Regions from separate parts of the Algoriphagus taiwanensis genome, predicted to be linked through region 2. Evidence: riboswitches for the same ligand, from Rfam matches in the RefSeq annotation. Region 2 holds a riboswitch; each other region holds the start of a gene.
What was found. A riboswitch is a leader RNA that binds a small molecule or an ion and turns the genes downstream of it on or off. The one in region 2 is predicted to bind S-adenosylmethionine.
Positions count from the first base shown of each region.

Region 1: another riboswitch for S-adenosylmethionine. It lies ahead of AAA938_RS19225 (trans-sulfuration enzyme family protein); the one in region 2 lies ahead of AAA938_RS05650 (O-acetylhomoserine aminocarboxypropyltransferase/cysteine synthase family protein).
Region 3: another riboswitch for S-adenosylmethionine. It lies ahead of AAA938_RS04980 (homocysteine S-methyltransferase family protein); the one in region 2 lies ahead of AAA938_RS05650 (O-acetylhomoserine aminocarboxypropyltransferase/cysteine synthase family protein).

Region 1 covers NZ_BTPE01000021.1:37,563-45,743, reverse strand. Annotated here, with positions in the region: gene AAA938_RS19240 (ribose-phosphate pyrophosphokinase) at 1-326, shown strand, start outside; gene AAA938_RS19235 (50S ribosomal protein L25/general stress protein Ctc) at 353-925, shown strand; gene pth (aminoacyl-tRNA hydrolase) at 1,078-1,638, shown strand; SAM riboswitch class I at 1,700-1,804, shown strand; gene AAA938_RS19225 (trans-sulfuration enzyme family protein) at 1,898-3,064, shown strand; gene AAA938_RS19220 (GntP family permease) at 3,225-4,556, shown strand; gene AAA938_RS19215 (SDR family NAD(P)-dependent oxidoreductase) at 4,569-5,363, opposite strand; gene AAA938_RS19210 (sugar phosphate isomerase/epimerase family protein) at 5,435-6,526, opposite strand; gene AAA938_RS19205 (DUF7133 domain-containing protein) at 6,536-8,181, opposite strand, start outside.
Region 2 covers NZ_BTPE01000003.1:301,426-309,606, forward strand. Annotated here, with positions in the region: gene pdeM (ligase-associated DNA damage response endonuclease PdeM) at 1-37, opposite strand, end outside; gene AAA938_RS05640 (DUF2147 domain-containing protein) at 86-526, shown strand; gene AAA938_RS05645 (homoserine O-acetyltransferase family protein) at 529-1,587, opposite strand; gene AAA938_RS05650 (O-acetylhomoserine aminocarboxypropyltransferase/cysteine synthase family protein) at 1,600-2,904, opposite strand; SAM riboswitch class I at 3,075-3,185, opposite strand; gene AAA938_RS05655 (carbonic anhydrase) at 3,269-3,922, opposite strand; gene AAA938_RS05660 (SulP family inorganic anion transporter) at 3,919-5,460, opposite strand; gene argH (argininosuccinate lyase) at 5,560-6,897, opposite strand; gene AAA938_RS05670 (M20/M25/M40 family metallo-hydrolase) at 6,894-7,985, opposite strand; gene argB (acetylglutamate kinase) at 7,985-8,181, opposite strand, start outside.
Region 3 covers NZ_BTPE01000003.1:153,741-161,921, forward strand. Annotated here, with positions in the region: gene AAA938_RS04970 (PAS domain S-box protein) at 1-3,824, shown strand, start outside; gene AAA938_RS04975 (hypothetical protein) at 3,885-5,201, shown strand; SAM riboswitch class I at 5,287-5,386, shown strand; gene AAA938_RS04980 (homocysteine S-methyltransferase family protein) at 5,459-6,514, shown strand; gene metH (methionine synthase) at 6,507-8,181, shown strand, end outside.

The DNA of each region.
Region 1 (8,181 bases), on a different contig from region 2:
CCATGCAGGTGATCGGGGATGTGGAAGGAAAAGACGTAATTCTTGTCGATGATTTGGTTGATACCGCAGGCACGCTCTGCAAAGCTGCCCAAATCATCAAGGAAAAAGGAGCCAATTCGGTAAGAGCCATCGTAACACATGGAGTACTTTCAGGAAAGGCTCATGAAAACATCGAAAATTCCGTTTTGGAGGAATTGGTCATCACCGACACCATTGCACTAAAGCGACCTTCTCCTAAAATCCGGGTTCTAACTGTAGCCGAACTGTTTGGAAAAGCCATCCACGCAGTCACAGGACATACTTCAATCAGCTCTCTATTTATCTGAGAAACCAATTTTAAATACAAATACATATGAAAACACTAGAGATTATAGGGTTTAAAAGAGCAAATCTCGACAGTGCCTCTTTGAATGAGATCAGAGATACCGGCAGTGTACCCTGCGTGGTTTACGGCCCAGGTATTCCTGAGCAAATTCACTTTCATGCCCCTGCTATCCTTTTCAGGGACTTGATCTACACTCCAGACGTTCACCTAGTAGAATTGAACATAGAAGGAACAATCGTGAAGGCGGTTTTGAAAGAAGCTCAATTCCATCCAGTAAGTGAAGTATTGCTTCATGCTGACTTCATGGCTTTCACCAACGACAAGCCAATCAAATTTGAGATTCCTGTAAAAATCACCGGTAGCTCTCCAGGTATTGCAAAAGGTGGTAAACTGGAATTCAAAACCAGAAAATTGAAAGTAAAAGGATTGGCTCAAAACCTTCCTGATTTTATCGAGGCCGATATCTCCAGCTTGGACTTGGGTAAATCTTTCAAAGTAGGTGAATTGACTCCTGAAGGATACGAAATCCTAACCTCTCCAAATGTCTCCATCGTGACTATCGGTATTCCGAGAGCACTCAGAGGCAAAAAGGCAGAGTAATTCTGACTTGGCATTCATTCAAATCCTGCTCTTTACCGGGCAGGATTTTTTATTTTTGATCCTTTAAAGCCTAACTCCAGGCTTAAAAATTCATTCAATCTGATTGTGAAAAAGCTGTCCTGGAGTTCCTGACAGCGACAATATAAAAGAGCATGAAGTACTTAATCATTGGTTTGGGTAACATAGGTCCTGAGTACGAGCTGACCAGACACAATATCGGATTCCTTACCCTTGACCGCTTGGCAGATAAAGAAGGAGCGACATGGAAAAGTGACAGACTTGCCTTCAAAACCGAGATCAAACATAAAGGTCGAACACTACACCTGATCAAGCCCACCACTTACATGAATCTAAGTGGAAAAGCAGTCAATTACTGGATGAAAGAATTGAATGTAACCAAGGAAAACATCTTGGTACTGGTAGATGATGTGGCGATTCCCTTTGGAAAACTTCGGATGAGAGGAAAAGGAAGCTCAGCAGGACACAATGGGTTAAAGAATATAGAAGCCCTCCTAGGGGGTCAGGACTATCCTCGCCTTCGTATGGGAATCGGTGACGATTTCCCCAAAGGAAGACAAGTTGAGTATGTTTTGGGACGATTTACACCGAAGGAGTTTGAAGAGCTACCTGAAATGATGGACCGGGCTATTTCCATGATTCAGAGATTTTGCACGGTAGGTATCGCCCAAACCATGACCCAATTCAATGACTGATTGCATGGGAGATTTGGAAATCCCCATTTCTCCCTTTTTCTTTGCATCACTTCAGGTGACTGATTTATAAAGAAGAGGCGAGAGACTAGGCTCATTGACCCTCTGGCAACCATCTTCAGCCAAGGAGAAAGGTGCCAAGTCCTACCCTCAGCGGGAACTATAAATTGGCGGAATATTCTACCCCTCTTTCTGGTTCAGGTTCTGCTCAGGGAAATTCTTTTTTCATCCCTGAAGCTCATCTCTATCAATGCACAATGCCATGAGCCATTTTGAAACAGATTCCATTCGAATCCAAAGCCGAACCAACGAAAAGGAACACTCCTCGCCTATTTTCCTGACTTCCAGCTTCACCTTTGACTCAGCTGAAGAGGCTCGGGCCATGTTTGCCGACGAAATTCAGGGGAATATCTACTCTCGCTATGCCAATCCGAATTCCGCAGACTTGATCGAAAAAGTATGCGCTGCCGAAGGTACGGAAGATGGAATCGCCACTGCTTCAGGGATGGCCGCCATGTTTGGAAGTATCGCTTCTTTATTGCAGCAAGGCGACCATATTTTGGCTTCCCGTTCGCTGTTTGGTTCCACCCATCAATTGCTGACGCGAGTATTTCCAAAATGGGGAATCACCTCCACCTACGGAGATATTTCCGATTATCAAAACTGGGGAAAGCTGGTCCAGCCCAATACTAAAATGCTTTTTATCGAAACTCCGTCCAATCCGGGCTTGGAAATCATCGATCTGGAATGGGCAGGAAAGTTTGCTCAAGCTCACGGGCTGATTTTGGTGGTGGACAATTGTTTCGCTACCCCCTACCTTCAGCAGCCCGCCAAATGGGGAGCACATATCGTTACCCATAGTGCAACCAAATACATTGACGGACAAGGCAGAGTTTTGGGAGGTTTGATTTTGGGAAAAAGAGAGCTCATCAAAGAAGTGCAGTTTTTCACCCGACATACGGGCCCCTCTATTTCCCCATTCAATGCCTGGATCTTAGCCAAAAGCATGGAAACCTTAGCCGTGAGAATGGACCGTCATTGTGAAAATGCTCTTAGAATCGCTAAATATTTTGAGGGAAGCAGTCAATTGGAAGCTGTCAAATATCCATTCCTTCCTTCTCATCCTCAGCATGATCTGGCTAAAAAACAAATGAAGGCAGGGGGAGGAATAATCACCCTTTCCCTGAAAGGCGGGGTAAGTCGGGCCCAAAGATTCATCGATCAGCTCCAAATGATCTCTGTCACTGCCAACCTGGGAGACAGCCGTAGCATCATCACCCATCCTGCTTCCACTACTCACAGCAAACTTTCCGCAGAGGAGCGTGCCAAAGTGGGAATTTCAGATGGCTTGATCCGACTTTCGGTAGGATTGGAACATTCTGACGACATCATCCTAGACGTAGAGCGCGCTCTGGAAAGATCCAAATAAGGAGTTTGACAGATCAAAAGCCGGCTGGACATCTGCTCAGCCGGCTTTCTATTTTCAACTTTTCCACTGGAGGGGATGCTTTTCCCTGATTTTTCTTTAATTTTTTGGATTCACTTTTTCCACCATTGGAAAAAAACAGACTCCAACCTTTGAACCCAAGATGCTCACACTCCTGATTATTCTGGTCGCCCTGACCCTGATTTTAGTCGCTATCATCAAGTTTGACATTCATCCATTTTTAGCTCTGTTTGTAGGAGCAATCATTTATGGATTAATGATGGGGATGGAACCCGAATTGATCATCAAGTCGATTTCAGATGGGTTTGGAGGTGTGCTGGGAAGCGTGGGATTGCTGATCTTATTGGGGGTGATTTTGGGTACTTTTTTGGAAAAAACAGGAGGAGCCATGGTCATTGCCGAGAAAGTACTTCGCTGGGTTGGTGAAAAATCCGTCAATCTATCCCTGATGCTTAGCAGTTGGATTCTTTCTATTCCGGTATTTGGTGACAGCACCATCATTATGATGAACCCCATTGCCAAATCTCTTTCGGCGAAAAGCACCCTCTCCTATGCTGCCACTATTGTGGCTGTTTCCCTAGGAGCTATGGCCAGCCACTCTTTGGTACCCCCTACTCCCGGCCCCATAGCTACGGCGGGAATTTTGGGAGCTGATTTGGGGCAGGTCATATTCTACGGCGGGTTAGTTTCCTTGATTACCCTTATCCCTTTGCTCTTCTTCGTCCAGAAGTGGGTATCAAAAATCCCTCTGAGACCTGTGATTGTAGCCAATGAGAAAACCATAGCCAAGTCTGACCGACCCAGTTTCTTCTCTTCCTTATTGCCTGTACTTATCCCTTTGACGTTGATTATTCTTGCCTCTATCGCCAATTATCCTTCCAAACCGATGGGAGAAGGCGCAGTGATTAAGGCTATTCAATTTTTGGGAACTCCGGTAATTGCCCTGCTTATTGGCGCCGTTTTATCCTTTACCCTTCCAAAAAAATTTGACCGGAAGCTTCTTTCTGCCTCAGGATGGGTGGGAGAAGCAATTTTACTCTCGGCACCCGTGATTTTAATTACCGGGGCCGGGGCAGTATTCGGGAAAATGCTTCAGAATTCTGGAGTAGGTGATTTGGTCACCTCGACGATGAGTGATGCCAATTGGGGCATATTCCTTCCTTTCCTGATTGCATTCGGATTGAAAACGGCCCAAGGCTCCACTACCGTGGCCATGATTACCACAGCATCTATTGTCGCTCCGATTTTAGGACCTCTTGGATTGGACAGTGAAACCATGAAAGTATTCACCTGCGTGGCAATTGGCGCCGGGGCTTTGGGAATTTCTCATGCCAATGACAGCGGTTTTTGGGTAGTCACACAGCTTTCTGGGATGACTACCAAACAGGGAAACCTATCTCACAGCTTGGGAACCTTCATTGCTGGTGTCACGGCTATCATCACGGTTTACCTTCTCACTTTGATTGTTGGGTAGAAAAATCTGGAATTACCTCGCAGTCCAGCCTCCGTCTACTGTGACCATCGACCCAACCATATAGGTAGCAGCATCGGATGCCAGAAAAATCGCTGCTCCCTGAATCTCCTGTAGCTTTCCCCATCGACCAAGTGCTGTTGCTCCTACGACAAATTTCTTTCCTTCCTCTGTATCGGCAATCGGCAAATTCATTTCTGTAAGGAATGGCCCCGGGCAAATCGCATTCACGGTAATATTCCAAGGAGCCAGCTCCAATCCCAAACCACGGGTCATCTGAACCACCGCACCCTTACTCGCCGTGTAGGGAGTTCGATTAGCTAAACCAACCAGCCCTAAAGTGCTCGCCAGGTTGATTATGGAACCCTTTCCTTGTTTCTTCATCTGAGGAATCACCGCCTTGCAAGCCAGCCAAGTTCCCGTCACGTTGACATTCATCACCTGATCAAACTCTGACTGACTCAGCTCATCTATAGAACCTCTGATGTTTATACCCGCGGAATTGACCAGAATATCGATTTTTCCAAAAGACTCCATGGCAAAGGCTGCCATTGCTTCCATCCCTTTCCGGTCAGTCACATCTGCTGCAAAAGTCAGGGCTTTTACCCCGTACTTTTCACTAATCTCTGCTGCCGCTTCTTGACCGTCCTTGGCATTTCTACTGACTAGAAGTACATCGGCTCCAGCAGAAGCCAATCCAGCAGCCATAGCTAATCCCAGGCCTTTAGTACCACCCGTAAGGATAGCTGCTTTGCCTTGAAGAGAAAAAAGTGAAAGACCCGGAAGTTGTGAGAAATCTAGAGTTGCCATGATGGTGGATTTATGGAGTGAATAAGATTCTGTTTTTAATTGACTGGTTGTTTTTTGGGAAGAAAAGGAAATCACAAAAGCTCTTTTCCGGCATAATTCAGGCAGGAAACCACATGTTTTTCTTCTAGGGCCAGTCGCTCTTCCCCAGAAAGTCCCCTGACTTCAGGTAAAGATCCTTCAAAGGATTGATCCCTTACCATTCTGAGAATTTTAGCAAGCTGCTTGGCTTTTTCTTCAGGAAATGTGATCCAATAGTCTTCTTCCAGGCAGGGGATTTCCAAAGGATCCCGAGTGATCATTTCCAGGCTAAAAGTGACTTGAGGATTGTATTTTCGGCAAAGGTCAACCGCTTCTTTGAGGTCAACTATTCCTTTGCCCAGCTCGACTTCTGAGAGAAGAAAACCCTTTTCATAAGATTTCACTCCCATATCTTTCACATGAGTGGAAAAGGCAAAAGGGGCCAAAGTTCGAATCACCTCCATGGGTTCTTCCAATAGAGAAACATTGTTTCCGAAATCCAGAGTGACTCCTACCCATTCACTTCCCAAGTTCTGGATCAGCCGGGCCAATTCCTCAGCTTGCCAATCCTTGTGATTTTCTATTGCCAGCCTGACTTGGTGTTTTTTCACTATCGGTTCCGCCCATTGAATCGATTGGACCGATCTTTCTTTGAATGCCTCCCAATCTTCCTCTGATTTGAAATTTTCATACCTCCTCCCGCTTAGGCACACCGTTCTCAATACCTGTGCACCGGCTTCCTTGGCTAGGACTACATCTTTTTCAAACCGAACCAAGTCCGATTCATCTTTTGGCAGGCTGATGCTCCCCTCAAGATACATCCCCAACTTTTCTCTTTCTTCTCTGACTTTCTTGACAAAATCCTCTGCCCAACCTCCAACAGTAGTCTGAATGCCCGCAGCCCCAAGGGAATGGCAATGCTTCATTAAATCCAAGGCATCCTTGAAACCCGGGTAGCGTTCGCTGGAGATTTTCCCTCCATACCTCATCCCATAAGAATGAACTACCACACCCATGGATACACCTTTCAGACTTTCCGGGAGAGCAGAAAACGGCCAAGCCAATAAAGCACCCGCCATTGCGGATTTTTGTAAAAATTCTCTTCTGCTAGAAATTGAATGAAATGTGCTGGGCGTTTTCTTCATGGAGAAGGGCTAAGGTTTGGATGCAGAAGTAAGCTTTTCCATGTGGGCATTGAGCTCGGATGCGGACCAAGGATAAACTCTTCCCTGATTCAATACTCGAGTACTGCCCACAGTCCTACCGCTCACTGCGGGGGCTTGATTGCCCCATTCATTCCGAATATAAGTAAGAATTGCCGCTATGCTTCTATCATCCATAGTAGAATGTGAAGGCATCACCGGCAAGATATCCGGAGCATCGTATTTTTTTCCTGCCACTTCTATAGGACCTTCTATGCCGTGCAGCATGATAAGGCTTAGGCGCACTTCATCACCCAAAACCCATTCGGAACCGGCCAAAGGAGGTCCCATTCGAGAGGCCCCTTTTCCGTTGTTGCCATGACAGCCCGAGCAGGTTGCCAGGTATTTTTGGCGGCCTTCGGCAAAAAGCTTCATCCCTGCTTCATCCAGCGTATTTTGGGAAGCTAGGCTTTCGGAAGGTTTATATCCCGGCCAGCTAAATACCCGATTCAGCATAGATTTTCTCATTTCATCCAAAGGCAAGTCTTCTCGGGATAAGAGAGCAGGTTTTCCGGAAAGCTTGATTTGTCCGAGGGTCTCTACCTGACTGGCTTTGATTGCCAAGCCATTTAGAATAATCTCTACATTCTTGTCGATTTGAGGCTGATTGATTTCAGCAAAAAGTATTTCTATCTCTTTGGAATCCCCCTTATCAAGAATTGCCGAAGCCAGCAATTCCATGAAAATATCCCGATCTGGATTGTCTTTGTCTTCTTTCAAAAGGGATTGCAGAAAAGTCCATTCCATGCCTCCCAAACTACTCATGGCAGCGTCTCGGATCAACGGCAAATGCCCGTAAGCCTCCAAAACCGACTGGATTACCTCCATCCGGCTTTCCTGCGAAATCACATAGGCACTAAGGGCAAGCTGTAGAGCCAATTCTTCTGAGGCATTTTGAGAAAGACGAATCATCTCCTTTTCCAACTGTTCCAGTACTTCCGGATCATTTTGAGCAAATCCTTCAAGCTGCCTCAGTGCAGAATTTTTGACCCAAGGATCGCTTGTTCTCAAAACCTCCAAAAGCAAATCTGGCTTTACCGATCCAAGTCCTTCAAGCGTCCAAAGGGCATGAAAACTACCCATTGCGGACTTATTGCTTTTCACCAGCTCCTCCAATAAAACTACAGCTTGGGAATCATTTCGCTCGACCAATAGCCTTTGAGCCATATCCCGATACCATCCATCGGGGTGAGCCAGCAATTCGACCAATTCCTGAGTAGGCATTTCAGATAAGTTGGGTGCCGGCTGAGCTTTGAACCCTTTCGGAACTACTCTCCAGATTCTGCCCATATGCCCTGGCTGTTCCAAACCTCTCTCCAATGTCTTTTCTTTGAGGTAATCGGTCATGTAGGCCGTGTGCTGCACGATGCCCTGATACATATCCACGATATACAGTCCTCCGTCAGGACCAATTGTTCCATGCACCGGACGAAATCGCTCATCCGTGGAAGCCATAAACTCCCGGCCTGGATTGGGATCATGGGCTTCAAGCAAAATCCCATTTTCCTTGACTACATTTCGCTTGACCAAGTTGCCAGCATTTTCCATGACAAATACATTCCCAAAATAGGACTCAGGGAAAAGGTGGCTACGATAAA
Region 2 (8,181 bases):
ATCCAGAAGTGTTAGTTATTTTTTCCGTTTTCATCATAACAATTCCAAAGGTATCCGTATTATTCGATATGAAATCTTAAAGAATATGAAAATGCGACAATTCACTTCTTTGTTTTTGGTACTCTTTGTTTTCCTTGTTGGAAATGCTCTCGGCCAAACAGAAAATGCCATTTTGGGAGTCTGGTACAATACCGAAAAGGATGCAAAAGTACAGATTGAAAAAAAGGGAGATGCCTATTTTGGAAAGATTATTTGGCTAAGGGAACCCATCCGAGATGGAAAGCCTGTGGTGGATTCCAATAATTCCGACAGCAAACTTCAGAGCCGACCTATCCTTGGAATGACCATTTTGGAGGGATTGAAATATTCTGGAGGAGCCTGGAAAAACGGAAAAATCTATGACCCCAAATCAGGAAATACCTATTCCTGTGAATTGAAATTAACCAACAAAGGGCTTCTGGAAGTCAAAGGTTACATGGGCTTTTCTTTCATCGGAAGAACCGTGGAGTGGAGTAAGGCCGAATAAAATCAGGCCTTCTCCGATTGCTTATAAAATGAAGCCAAAATCTCACTCAATTGCCCAAATTCAATCAAGAAAGCGTCATGCCCCGCAGTGGAGTTGATTTCTTGATACTGGCCTCTCTGAGATTTTTGAGCAATAAACTGAGATTCTTCAGGTAAAAAAAGCAAGTCGGTATTGACCCCAACGGCCAATACCCTTGCTTTTATACTTTGCAGTGCTGCCTCGACACCTCCTCGACCTCTTCCCAAATCCTGACTGTCCATCGCCTTGGTTAAAATCCAATAGGAGAGGGCATTAAACCGATTGGCTAACTTTTGACCTTGGTACCGGAGATAGGAAGCCGCTCGAAAACCATTCAATTTTTCCTCAGCATCCGTTTGTTTTTTCTTCAAATCATCCGGATGCCTGTAACTCAACATGGCAATTGCCCTAGCTGCCTCAAGTCCTTTTTTGCCAGCCTCGGGTATCAAAGATCCCCATGTGGGATCAGATTCAATGGCCATTCTTTGAGCCTCATTGAAACCAATCACCCATGGGCTGGTTTTGGCAGTGGAAGCTAGAATCACCACATTTTCCAGCTTTTCACCTAAAGCCACTGCCCACTCAAGGGCTACCTGACCACCGAGTGAGCCTCCGATCAAGGTGTGGATTTTGTCAAACTGAAGGTACTTTCTCAGCCTTTCCAAACTGGCAGCTAGGTCTCTAGGAGTCACTTGGGGAAAATCGTAGTAATAGGCATTTCCCGTTTCAAGATTTGTACTTAGCGGATTGGTGGATCCGTAATTACTTCCAAGAAGATTGACACAGATGATAAAATGCGAAGAGGGATCAAAGAATTTGCCCTCTCCGATGAGCCCTTCCCACCATTCGGCAGCATGAGAGTTGCCTGTCAAAGCATGGACAACCCATACTACATTGGATTTATTCTCATTGAGTTTGCCATAAGTGGTATAAGCTAAATCAAATGATCTAATAACTTGTCCGGATTCGAGGACAAGAGGCTCATCGCTGTGGAAGGTGTAATCAATCATTGTCAAATCCTCAGAAGTAAGGAGGAGATCCATCGAAATATTTAATTATAATTTGTCAAAAGCCTGCTGAAGGTCAGCTTTGATATCCTCAATATGCTCAATGCCCAAGGAGAGTCTCAGCAAAGTAGGCGTCACACCGGCAGCTATTTGCTCTTCATCGCTAAGCTGCTGATGGGTGGTGGCTGAAGGCTGGATGATCAGTGTTTTGGCGTCACCTACATTGGCCAAGTGGGAGATAAGCTCCAGATTATTGATAAAAGAAGAGGTGGACTCCTTGTCTCCTTTTAATTCAAAACTCAAAACTCCTCCAAACCCATTTTTAAGATATTTTTTGGCTAAAGTGTGGTAAGGCGAGGAGGGGAGTCCGGGGTAATTTACTTTGGAAACCTGGGGATGAGATTCCAGCCAGGAAGCAATGGCCAAAGCATTCTCCACGGTTCTTTGTACACGTAAAGACAAAGTTTCTATACCTTGAAGCAGCATGAAGGAATTGAATGGACTGATGGCTGGTCCAAAATCCCTTAAGCCTTCCACCCGAGCTCGGATAGCAAAAGCAATATTGGGAAGGCCTAATGGATTGTTTTCTCCAAAAACCTCCCAAAAATTCAAGCCATGATAGCCTTCGGACGGCTCAGAAAATTGAGGGAACTTTCCATTTCCCCAATTGAAATTGCCGGCATCGACGATAATTCCGCCGATAGAAGTACCATGTCCTCCGATCCACTTGGTAGCAGACGAGGTCACGATATTCGCTCCATGCTCGATAGGTCGGAATAAATACCCTCCAGCACCAAACGTATTGTCTACAATCAGTGGGATGTCATGTTTTTTCGCCAGGGCAGCGATAGCTTCAAAATCAGGTATGTTGAATTCCGGATTTCCTATGGTTTCAAGATAGATGGCTTTAGTCTTTGCGTCGATCAGTTTTTCAAAAGCTTCCGGAGAATCACCTTTGGCAAATCTGGCTTCTATACCGATTCGCTTAAAGGCGACTTTGAATTGGTTGTATGTGCCTCCATAAAGAAAAGAGGTGGAGACGAAGTTTTCTCCGGCTTGAAGGATATTGTTCAAAGCCAAAAACTGAGCTGCCTGACCAGAACTTGTAGCGACAGCAGCCACACCGCCTTCCAAGGCTGCGATTCTTTTTTCAAAGACATCCGTAGTGGGATTCATGATTCGGGTGTAAATATTTCCGAATTCCTTTAGGCCAAAGAGGTTGGCTCCATGTTCCGCACTGTTGAAGGTATACGAAGTGGTCTGGTAGATGGGAACTGCCCGTGAATTGGTAGTCGGGTCAGGTGCTTGTCCAGCATGAAGCTGAAGGGTTTCAAATCGATAGTTACTAGACATGGTTTATAGGATTAAAGGGTTAAAAGACAAGGAAAAGAATTGGCAGATGAATTAACACCAAAGCCAATTGGAACTGAAGGCAAAGCCAAAAGGGATTCGGATCTTTCCAAAAAGGAAAAGCTGCTTAGCCGAAAGTAATAGAGGGAGGAGTATTTGTTCATGCCGCAAGGAATTTATAGTTCCGAAGAAGACCCTCTTCTCCGGCAGGAATGGGCACCTTTCCACTTTGGAAGGTTGCCAGAGGGTCGTAGAGCCTGTCTCTCGCCTCTTCTTTATAAATCCCCGCACAAAAAGTGAAAGGATGCAACAAATTAAGCTGGGCTTTTTGACAATCCCAAAAATTAATCTCTAAATCAACGAAAAATCACAAAATCGTATTCAATTGGTCATCCGAATAGCGGAAGATCGGATGTACATTTTCCAAATCTGGGGTGATTTTGACCAATTCTTTCACTTTTCCATCTTCCAAACCATAAGCCCATCCATACACATGGGGTGCCTTTCTCTCCTTCCAAGCTTTTTGAATTATAGAGGTCTTGATCAGATCCTGACACTGCTCAATGACATTCAGTTCGACCAATCGGTTGACTTGTGCTTTGTGATCAGAAATAGCCTCTATTTCTTCCTGATAAAGCTTGTAAACTTCTTTGATATTTCTCAACCACTTATTGATCAATCCATAAGAATGATGGGAAATAGCGGCCTCAACACCACCACACCCATAGTGCCCGCAAATGATCACGTGCTCCACCTTTAGGACTTCCACTGCATACTGGAGCACAGACAGGAGGTTTAAGTCAGTATGGACGACCATATTGGCGATATTCCTATGGACAAATACTTCACCGGGATCAGTACCCGTGATCTCATTTGCAGGAACTCGACTATCAGAACACCCTATCCATAAGAATTTTGGTTTTTGCTGATTGGCAAGACGCTTGAAAAAATCTTTGTCTGTTTGGATTTTCTCTTCAGACCAAGCTTTGTTTTGAAGAAGAAGTTTTTCGTAAGGATTCATAGGGATTTGGAAAGATGATAGTGATAGCCCTCGATGGTAATTTCTATGTTTTTGGAAGGACAGGATTGAATAAAATCATCCAGCACTTCCTTGATGTCATTGTCAATAAATTGAGCCTTATGCGCATTCAGGATGACTTTTCCTCCTTCGGGTATTTCTGCTAGTTTTTTTAGGAGAAAAGGCTTGTTGAGAAAAGAAACGTCCTTTTGAAGTTTGAGCAGATAATTGCCGTTGTGTTCGGTGATAGTGATGGCTCTTTGAAAGTTGGTCTTTACCACGAAAAAAAGTCCAAATACCATCCCAATACCAATTCCAACCAACAAATCGGTAAATAGAATAGCCAAAACCGTTACCATGAAAGGAATAAACTGATTCCAGCCTTTTTCATAAACTTCTACGAAAATTGAGGGCTTAGCCAACTTGTATCCAACTACAAATAGCACGGCAGCCAAGCAGCTTAGCGGGATTTTATTCAAAATTCCGGGAATTGATAACACCAAAATCAAAAGAAGAAAGCCGTGAAGAATTGCGGAGAGCTTTGTCCTCGCTCCAGAGGTGATATTGGCTGAGCTCCTCACAATGACAGCAGTGATCGGAAGGCCTCCGATAAAGCCCGAAAGGGAATTACCCACGCCTTGTGCGATCAATTCCCTATTGGTAGGGGTGATTCGCTTCTGAGGATCCATTTTGTCCGCAGCATCAATGCTCAGTAAAGTCTCAATACTTCCCACCACAGCAATGGTAACGGCAACAATCCAAAATTCCGCCCTCATGAAAAGTCCGAAATCCGGAAAAGTAAGCAAGCTTGATAACTCACCTATAGAGCTTACCTGCGGAATATTTACCAAATGCTCGCCATCCAGCTTCCAATCCGGCTTCCAAATTCCATAGGTTTCATTGATAAACAGCCCAATTATCACTGCCCAAAGGGCGCCAGGAATAATTCCAAAGTATCGGTGATTTTTGATTTTGGGGTTTTCAAACAAAATCAAAATGAATAGAGCAATCAAAACAATAGGAATGGCTCCGGGGCTGTGGTATTGAATAGCATAACCAATCTCAGTGATTGTATTGTGCTGATCGGCCTGAAGAAAAGCTTCATCTCCCATCGTATCCTTGTCATAGCCCAAAGCATGAGGAATCTGCTTTAATATCAAAATTAGACCGATAGCAGTTAGCATTCCTTTGATAACTGAATGCGGGAAAAAATAGCCCAGAACACCAGCCCGAAACACTCCCAACAAAATCTGTATCAGCCCAGCGACGACTACAGCCGCAAGGAAGAGTTCAAAAGTACCCAAAGTGGCTATGGAATCCAAAACGATTACGGTAAGCCCTGCTGCAGGACCACTTACACTTACCCCAGAACCCGAAATTGCCCCAACTACTATTCCTCCGATAATTCCGGCAATCAGTCCTGAAATAGAGGGGGCACCACTGGCTATGGCTATTCCCAAACAAAGCGGCAATGCCACTAAAAAGACTACTAAACTGGCTTTTAGATCACTTTTTAAATTGGTCCTAAAAATAGAGGTCATATAAGAGGAAATAGCTGCTTTTTTAATTTTTTATAAATATAAGACATGATAAAAATAAATATTTCTTATTAATTGAAAGCAAGCCTTCCTCGTCCAGACCTATTTTTTGATGAGTCTATCCAAGCTTTTTTTGATTTTTTCAAAGTCAAAAGATTTCACTTGATTCTTCATTTGACCCCGGATTTCCTCCAAACACAAGTTTCCAATACTTCCCTCGTGGGTATGGTTGATTTGACTTTGATCAGGATTAAAGTCATCGGCTTCGATAGCCAAGCCTACTTTCTTGTAGGCATCCCGAAAGGGTACTCCCTGAAGTACCAAATCATTGACGACTTCTACCGAAAACAAGTGTTTGAAAAACCGATCTTGGAGAATGTTCTGCTTTATTTGAATGGATTCAAGCATAAACACAGTCATTTTCAGACAGTCTCTTAAAGAAGCTATCCCAGGGAAAATCTCCTCCTTTAGCAACTGCAAATCTCTGTGATATCCTGTGCTCATATTGGTCAAAAGGAAACTTACCTTCACTGGAATCCCCTGAATTTGATTGGTTTTGGCACGGATAAGCTCAAATACATCCGGATTTTTCTTGTGGGGCATGATGCTGCTCCCTGTAGTGAGTTCGTCAGGAAAAGAGATAAAACCGAAATGCTGATTCATGAAGAGACAGACATCGGTAGCCAGTCGATTTAGGGTGGCAGCAAGTCCAGCCAAAGCAAAGGACAGGGTACGTTCTGTTTTTCCTCTTGAGTTCTGCGCGTTGATCACATTGTAATGCAAATCTGCAAAGCCAAGAAGTTCTGTGGTCATTTTTCGGTCTAGAGGAAAGCTTGAACCATATCCTGCAGCAGAACCTAGGGGGTTTTTATTGCTGAGTTCAAACGCAGTTCTGAGAAGAGCCATGTCCTCAGCCAGACCTTCAGCAAAAGACCCAAACCAAAGTCCAAAAGAGGAAGGCATTGCCAGCTGAGTATGCGTATAGCCCGGCATCAAGTCCGATTTGTGCTTTTCTGCAAGCTGAATCAGCAGTTGGAAAAGTTGTTGGGTTTCCTCTACCAATTCCTCGATGGCAGCCCGATAGAAAAGTTTCAAATCCACCAAAACCTGATCGTTTCGGCTTCGTCCGCTATGCAGTTTTTTCCCTACTTCACCATAGCGCTCAGTAAGTAAAAATTCCACTTGAGAATGAACATCCTCAACTCCCTCAGCGATGGTAAATTTCCCGGATTGAATCTCCTCATAGATCTCTTTGAGTCCTTTTTGAAGGATGTGGTTTTCATCTTCCGAGATCAGACCAATCTTTGCCAGCATATGAGCATGGGCCATAGATCCCAATACATCAAAGGGAGCTAAAACGAGGTCAAACTCAGGATCTCTACCAATAGTAAACTGCTCGACTTCTTTTTTGCTATCGGTATCTTTTTGCCAGATTTTCATGGGGTTATGTTTTTGCTTTTGCGAAGCTTCGCATAATGATCGATAAGGGAAATGTATCCGGAGATTCCAGCTTTTAGCTCGTCCAAATGGATAAATTCATCCGCTGTATGGGATCGGGCGGAGTCTCCGGGGCCGATTTTTACAGAAGGATATGGGATAAGAGCTTGATCAGATAAGGTAGGGCTACCAAAAGTCTCCAACTCCAAAGCATCTGCCACCCGATACATGGGGTGATTTTTCGGCAGATGTGAAGATTGTAGCCGTAAGGACCGAGGAATCAGATCAGCTTTCAATATTTCCTGCAGTTCTTCCAAAGCCTCTTCCAGAGTGTAGGCATCCGTTACTCTTACATCGAGCACATACTCGCAAAGGTCAGGGACCACATTATGCTGCTGACCGGCTTTGATGACGGTACAGCTCACCTTGGTTCGGCCGAGAAAAGGAGAGGTTTTGGTGAATTGGAAGTTTCGGATTTCCTCCAAGTCTTCCATTGCCAGATATATCGCATTGATTCCTTCTTCGCGGGCGGCATGTCCCGCTTTTCCGTGAATTTTTGCATCAATGACCAAAAGGCCCTTCTCTGCGACTGCAAGACGCATTTGGGTGGGTTCGCCGACAATGGCCAATTCAGCAGCAGGCAAAGAGGAAATCAGGGATTCGATGCCATTTTTCCCGGAAATCTCTTCCTCTGCTGATGCAATGAGCAGCAAATTGAAGGGGAGTTCTTTTTTGGAAAAATAAAGAAAGGCCGCTATCAAACACACCAAAGCCCCTCCTGCATCATTTGAGCCCAAACCGAATAGTTTTCCGCTTTCTTCCATCGGTGAAAAAGGATCGCGAGTATAGCCTTGATTGGGCTTCACTGTATCGTGATGGGAATTGAGCCAGACTGTAGGAAGTTCTTCTTGGAAAGGCTTGGCAAAGGCCCAAACATTGTTACCGGATCGAAAAGGAGTGATTTCTTGATCCAGAAGAAATGCTTGGATAAGATTCGCTGTTTTATCTTCTTCTTTGGAAAAGGAAGGAGTAGAAATCAGGCTTTTGAGCAGCTCTTGGGCCTTTTCAAAGGCAATATCCAAATCCTCCATCAGTACAAGTCGTAGCGGTGGCGTTCGATAATGGTCCCGGAAAGCTTCCCTTTGGCTGCCAATAGCAGATTTTCAGCCTTTCCTATCCAGACGTGATGGACCCCTTTTCTCAAAGCTTCAAAGGCATTGTCCAGCTTGGGAATCATGCCTGAGTGAATCACATTTTCTTTGCGCAGCTCAGTGTAAATCTCCTCAT
Region 3 (8,181 bases), 150 kb from region 2:
AGAAGTTGGGCTTTCCTCCCGAAAGCATTCTGGGAAATAGTTATCTGGACTGGATCGAAAAGGGCTCCATCGAAATGGTCAAGGGTAGTTTTGAGGAAGTGCTTAAATCCAAAGACAAAGAGGTGCCAATTGATTTCTGGGTTCGGCTGCCCAGTGGAAAACGGGTTTATCTGGAAAGTTTTGCAAAGAATTTATTGGACCATCCCGACATTCAAGGGATTATGTTCAGTTCCAGAGATATCACCGAGTTTATCGAAACTGAGCGTTCGCTGACCCGAAGGTTTGATATTGAAAACCTCATCAATCAGATTTCGTCCCAAATGATCAGCGCCAATCTGACGGATCTGGAAGAGCAGCTTGATTTGTCTTTAGAAAAGTTTGGGCAGTTTTTTAACGCCCAACAGGCGGAGGTAGTCATTATCAACAAGGAAACCAAGGAGCTGGAAATTATCAGTTCTTGGACTTCATCTACAGAGAATAAGTCCATAACAGCAGGCCCGAGGTACTTTTCTTTGCTCAATTCGGTCAAAGCTGACCTTGAAAACGGAAAGGTCAAACTATCTGCTCTTCCCTCCACTTCATCCAAGCGGGGAGTCAAAGATCAGGTAGAAATCATTTTCATACCTCTTCTCTCTGAGGAGAAGTTGTTGGGATTGGTTCAGTTTGAAATAGAGAATCCCTCATTTCCAATTCTGGAAAAAGAAATACAGGTCCTAAGACAGCTTGGTGACATCATAGCCGGTGCCTATCTGGGGAATCTGATACTCAGAAAGCTGGAAAGAAACGAAAACCTGCTTGCTTCCACGGAAGTTTTGTCCAAATCGGGCTCATGGAGATACAGTGCATTTAGGGACAAGTTTTTTTTCTCCGCCGGTTTTTCTCAGCTATTGGAAATTGGGGATAAATCCCAATATGTCGATGCAGCTTTTTTGCTGTATAAAATAGACAAACCCTTCAGAGAGCGATTTATCCAAGATCTAAAAAAAGCCTCTGCTCAGCTTACGCAGTGCTCAGGGGAATTTACCATCACCAAAGCAGGAAGCTCGGTTCGGTATTTTCATTATGAAATCGTCGGCAAAAAAGAGTATTTGTCCCAAGGACTTGAGGTGTATGGTTTTTGCAGTGATATCACCCAAAAGAGAATCTCCGATAATAACCTGAGACTTCAGTCTCAAATTTTGGCCCAAGTGGTCGACCCCATTATGGTGGTCAATGAGGATTTGGAGGTAATTTATCTCAACGAGGCTGCAATCCAATTATGCTGCCCTGAGACATCCAGATCATTTAAGGGCAGAATCGAAGACCTGATTGATTTTGGATGGGATAGCGGCGAAAGGCTCATTGACTTCATTAAGAATCTGAATGTGGGAGAGGTCTGGAAAACAGAGCGGCATTTGGCTACTGTCCATACTTCCCGATCACCTTTTGAAGTCTCTGCTAGGGCTATTCATGCAGAAAGTGAGGAGAAAATAGGCTATTCTCTGATTTTCAGAAATCTCGAAGAGAAATATAAATCCGAACAAATTGCACAACGAGCCCGGTTGATTGTGGAAAACAGTCCGGCGGTTTTGTTTCGGGTAAATCCCTCAAAGAATTACAAAATCAAATATATCTCTCAGAATATCAGTCGGTTTGGATACAATGCTGAGGAGTTGATTGAGCAGGGAGTCTCCTTCCTGGATTTGATATACCCAGAGGATTTGGAAACTCTGCTAGCCAAGGCAAATGTGGTCAAAGGAGATATGCAGGGTCTGGCCTTTTCTGGAGAATACCGAATCGTAAAACCGGATGGAAGTTTAGTGTGGGTTGAAGACCGTACCTCGGAAGTTTACGATGAGTTGGGAAAAGTCTATCTCCATGAGGGATTGTTTCAGGATATTTCAGACAGAAAGAACTTTGAGATGGTTCAGGAGCAGCGAGACCGTCAGTACCGTATGCTCGCCTCCAATATTCCCGATACCAATATTTTCCTCTTGGACAAGAATAGGAGATATATCCTGGCCGAAGGAACCAATTTTGAAAAGTGGGGGCTGAAGAAAGAAGATTTTGAAGGGAAATATCTTAAGGATTTCCAGCTCACTGAGTATGAGCAAGTCAATGAAATCTTAAATCGCGTATACGAAAATCAGGAAATCGTCGAGTCCGAATTTTTCCTCAAAGACCGATATTATCAGCGGATTATCAGACCTATTGTGGAGAATGGGCAGGTAGAGTTTGCGCTCAGTATCGTAAGGGATATTCACTCAGAATATCAGGCCAAAGTCAATCTCAAGCAGTCTGAAGAAAAGTACAGAAGACTGGTGGAAGAGTCTACCGAAATCATTTTTTCACTATCTGAAGCTTACCTTCTGCATTATGTGTCACCAAATGTTAAGCAGTTTTTGGGCTATGATTCTGAGGAAGTGATCGGAAGGAGCATCTTCGAGTTCATCCACCTGGATGACTTGGATGTGTTCCAAAAGATGATCAGCGAGACTCAGGATTTTCTTGCCAAAAACCAGTTTTTGGAATTCAGACTCCGGCACAAAAACGGAGAGTACAGGGTATTCAATTCCAATGGAAAACTGATCGAAGACAAGCAGGGCATCCATCGGTACTATACTGGAGTGGCAAGGGATATTTCCAAGCTGAAAGAGGCTCAGAAGGAGCTTTTGATTGCTAAGGAAAAGGCTGAACTCGCTTCTCAGGCCAAATCCCAATTCCTCTCTGTGATGAGTCATGAAATCCGGACCCCGATGAATGCAGTCATTGGTCTCGCCCATTTTCTCATGGAAGAAGACCCAAGGCCGGATCAATTGGAGAATTTGAAAACGCTTCAGTTCTCGGCTGAGAACCTGATGGCCTTGATCAATGACATTCTTGATTACAACAAGATAGATTCCGGAAAAGTAGAATTGGAAAAGGCACCTTTTGAAATCCGCAACATGGTGCACCGAATAGTCCACTCGCACAGCTTTTTGGCTAATGATAAGGGCCTGAAGATTTATTGTGAAGTGGATGAGTCTATTCCTCAAGTGATCTATGGCGATGCCTTGAGGCTGGGACAGGTAATGAACAATCTGGTATCCAATGCCATCAAGTTTACTGAAAAAGGCTTTGTGAGAATTCAGATTTCCAGAGAATTTGTTCAGGGAAATTTGACTGAAATCAAGTTTTCCTTTGAAGACACTGGAATAGGCATACCCAAGGAAAAAGTAAAAACGATCTTTGAAGCTTTCACTCAGGCATCTTCAAGTACCAGCCGCAAATATGGAGGTACTGGATTGGGATTGGCTATTGTGAAACGCTTGGTGGAACTTTTCGGAGGGGAAATTGAGGTTCATGCCAGATCCGGAGGGGGAAGTATTTTCGAATTCACTCTTCCGTTTGAGTTTGACGATGAGAAAGCCAAGTCAATGGAAAAGACGCTGATTCAAAATCAACGATCTCTCCATAATGCATCAATTTTGGTGGCAGAGGACAACTCAGTGAATCAGATTTTAATTAGAAAATTCCTTACCAAGTGGAATACAGGAAGCTGGGTCATTGCGTCGGATGGAAAAGAAGCTCTGGAAGCCTATGAAAAGGGAGATTTTGATCTGGTATTGCTGGATCTGCAGATGCCCGAATTGGATGGCTTTGAAGTAGCAAATACCATCAGGGGACTGAATGACGAAAGGAAGTCAAAGGTTCCGATTTTGGCTTTGACTGCAGCCTCCATCAACGAAATTAAAGATGAACTGGCTGCTGCGGGTTTTAATGATTTTATCCCCAAGCCATTTTCCCCGGAGGGGCTTTATGATAAAATTTTCAAGTATCTGAATACAAAAGAAAGTATTGAATGATGGGTTTAGCATTAATTTTGCCTTTCAGCAGGCTGATTTAAATCTTGACCTTCCTGTTTCATGTCTACCTACCTTAGGTTTTTTCTTACTTTTCTGTTGATTGGTTTTTCTGGGACCTTATTTTCCCAGCAATTGATCAATAAGCGGCCTACATTTTATGCATACACGGGGTTTTCCGGCGCAAATCTTACCCAATTCAATCAAATGCTAAAAGACAGGGGGCTGTCTTCTCTGAGAAACAGATATTCCAGCTTGGGACTTGGCTATCAGGCTCGAATCAATGATTTCGTCCTGGGGTTTGATCTAGGCCAACACACCGGAAAAGCAAGTCAGCTTGATGATATGGAAATCCGATATCGGACGACGAGGGCACTTTTCAATGTGGGGTATTCAATGACCGAGGAGGGTAGATTTCAATTGATTCATTATTTGGGTTTAGGATTCGGATTCATGAATTTTCAAATGCTCCCCGCAGAATTGGACCGAAACCTTGAGCTTTTCCTCCAAGAACCTCAGCAAGGCTTTATTTTGAGGAAAAACAACATTCATGAAGGCACTTCTCAGTTTGGAAATTTCTTGACAGAGATAGGTTTTCAATTAAGTTATGATTTTCCTATTCCCGGAAGAAAAGAAGCCCTGCAAGTCATGGCTAGAGGAGGATATTCTTTTAGTCCATTTGAAAATTCCTGGAATATGAATGGCATTGCATTCGACAATGCTCAATCCGGTGCTTTTATCCGTGTTGGAGCGGGGATTTCCCTTCCTGATCGAAATTTCTTTTACAAGGATGCCTCTATTGGTATTTCTCTGGTGAGGGGAATTCATTTTACCCGTCCTGATGAATTGAATACCTATCTTGAATCGTTTGACTATCAGCCTTTAGAAGGAAAGCCTTCTAATTGGGGCTTGCGGATTTTGGGAGAAACAGAGGGTCTTCTTTATGGAGTTGATGTCTTTAATCTGGCGATGAGTGGACAAGCAAGCAATTTCCAAGATCACATCTTGAACAGTTTGCGCGTCTATGCAAACGGAGGCTTGAAGCTTATCCAGTACGGCAATTTTGCATTCGGATTTTTGGGAGGTTTAGGCTATGGGAATCTACGGTATACGCTTAGTGAAGTGAATAAGCCGGACTTTCCTGAGCTTTTCGAACAGCGGTATTTTGATGGATACTTGAGGAGTTCGGGAGTAATGGTCAAACCCGAGGCGTTTTTTGAATACGGCCTTCCAATGACCAAGCGTAAACTTTTTGATCTGGTATTTACTGCGTCGGCAGGATATGAATTGGCTTTTCCAGGCTACCAGTTAGGTGAGATTTCTATGAATAAATATATGTCTGGCAGCTATTTGCTTTTTGGAATTGGGGTAAGGCCTTGATTAAAAAGTAAACGAGGATCTACTTTTATCTAAGTTTTACTTCCTTCAGTTGATTGTATTTCATTTTTTGCTGTTATTTTTGTCCAGCTTATCGAGAAAGACCGAGGGAAGGGCCCTACGACGTCTTAGCAACCTGATAACAAGGTGCTAACTCCCATTCCGGATATGCCGGAAGAAGATGAGCGGAAAAGAATACCTCTCCGTACTTTTCTCCGTGTTTTGCTCGATTAGCTTTTTGATTTGAAGAAAATATCACCATGCAAAACCGAACCGAAGCCCTTTTACAAGCAATAGAAAAGCGAATCCTAATTCTGGACGGTGCTATGGGCACGATGATTCAGCGCTACAAGCTGGATGAAAATGACTTTAGAACTCCTGAACTGTCAAATCATCCTAAGCCATTGAAAGGGAATAATGATCTCCTTTCTCTGAGCAGACCGGATATTATTAAAGCTATACATGCTGAATATTTAGAAGCTGGGGCAGATGTCATCGAAACCAATACTTTCTCCGGAACTACCATTGCGCAGGAAGATTATGCACTTCCTCATTTGGCCTATACGATCAATTATGAATCAGCCAAAATCGCAAGAGAAGTAGCAGATGAATTTACAGCCAAAGACCCTTCCAAGCCCCGATTTGTAGCCGGTGCAATGGGACCTACCAACAGAACTGCCTCTATTTCACCGGATGTCAATGATCCTGGCTATCGGGCGATTACCTTTGACCAATTGGCTGAAGCCTATGCAGAGCAAGTGAGAGGTCTTCTTGATGGTGGGGCGGATATCATCTTGATCGAGACTATTTTTGATACACTCAATGCCAAGGCTGCTCTCTATGCGGTGCAAGAGGTATACGAGGAAAGAAATATTCCTTTGGATCCCCGAGAAGGAGGCATTCCGATTATGATTTCCGGAACCATTACCGATGCTTCTGGTCGGACGCTCTCCGGTCAGACTACAGAGGCATTTTTGATTTCTGTTTCCCACGTTCCCTTGCTTTCTGTAGGTTTGAATTGTGCCTTGGGAGCAAAGGAATTGAGACCTTATTTGAAAGTGCTTTCCCAAAAAGCCCCTTTCTACGTTTCAGCCTATCCCAATGCAGGACTACCTAATGAGTTTGGAGCCTATGATCAGGGCGCCAATGAAATGGCGGATCAAGTCAGAGAGTTTTTGAAGGAGGGAATGCTGAATATTTTGGGAGGCTGCTGTGGTACTACTCCGGATCATATCCGAGCACTGGCCAAAATGGCTTCGGAATTTCAGCCAAGAAAAATTGAAGAAGAACTTGAGGAGGAGGAAAGCAATGCCTAAGCAGAACTACATGAAATTGTCGGGTTTGGAGCCTTTGGTTTTTACCCCGAATATCAACTTTGTCAATATCGGAGAGCGGACCAATGTCACCGGTTCCAAAAAGTTTGCCCGACTCATCCTGAATGGGAAATACGATGAAGGCCTGGACATAGCTCTCGATCAGGTAAGAGGTGGTGCCCAGGTCTTGGACGTGTGCATGGATGAGGGAATGCTAGATGGAGAGTATGCCATGACCCGATTTCTGAATCTGATTGCTTCCGAACCGGAAATCAGCCGCATTCCCATTATGATTGACAGCTCCAAGTGGAGCATTATTCTAGCAGGCTTGAAGTGTGTGCAGGGCAAAGGAATCGTCAATTCGATTTCTCTGAAAAATGGAGAAGAGGAATATATTCAGCAAGCCAAAACCATCAAGAAGTTTGGGGCGGCGGTGGTGGTTATGGCTTTTGACGAGAAAGGTCAGGCAGATACTTACGAAAGAAGAATTCAAATCTGCGAACGAAGCTATCGAATTCTGGTAGATCAAGTACACTTTAATCCTCAGGACATCATTTTTGATCCGAATATCTTTCCGGTTGCTACAGGGATGGAAGAGCATCGACGCAATGCCCTGGATTTCTTTTTGGCGACCCAATGGATCAAAGAAAACCTTCCCGGCGCCAAAGTGAGTGGGGGCGTTTCCAACGTGTCCTTCTCATTTCGTGGAAATGACCGAGTGAGAGAAGCCATGCACGCTGCTTTTCTCTACCATGCCATTCATCATGGGATGGATATGGGAATTGTCAACCCGACCATGCTGGAAGTATATGACGACATTCCCAAGGATCTCCTTGAAAGGGTAGAGGATGTACTTTTTGACCGAAGGTCAGATGCAACTGAGCGATTGCTTGACTTTGCGGAAACGGTGAAGGCTGCTGATAAAAAAGAAGTTGTAAACGAGGCATGGAGGTCGGATCCGGTAGCCAAGAGGATTGAGCATGCTTTGGTCAAGGGGATTTTGGACTACATCATCGAAGATACGGAAGCTGCAAGACTGGAATTGGTCAATCCGCTCAAAGTCATTGAAGGACCTTTGATGGACGGGATGAATGTGGTCGGGGATCTTTTTGGAGAAGGGAAAATGTTTCTTCCCCAAGTGGTCAAGTCCGCCCGTGTAATGAAAAAAGCGGTGGCTTACCTAGAGCCCTTTATGCCTTTGCCTGAAGAGGGTCAGGAAGCCTCTTCCTTGAAGAAAATCCTTTTGGCAACTGTAAAAGGAGATGTTCACGATATTGGTAAAAATATTGTGGGTGTAGTCCTGGCCTGCAATAGCTACCAAATCATCGATCTAGGCGTAATGGTGGATGCTCAAAAAATCATCGATGAAGCCATCAAAAACAAGGTGGATATCATTGGATTGAGTGGGTTGATTACTCCATCTCTTGATGAGATGGTTAATGTGGCTTCAGAAATGGAGCGTCAAGGCTTGCAGATTCCACTTCTCATCGGAGGGGCGACCACATCCAGAATCCACACGGCAGTCAAAATCGACCCGGTTTACTCAGGCACGGTGGTTCATGTAACCGATGCAAGTAAATCTGTGCCTATCGCAGGTGAGGCAATTTCTGAAGAGACCCGTGAGGCTTATCGTCTCCAAATCAAAGAGACTTACCGTCAGCTAAGAGAAG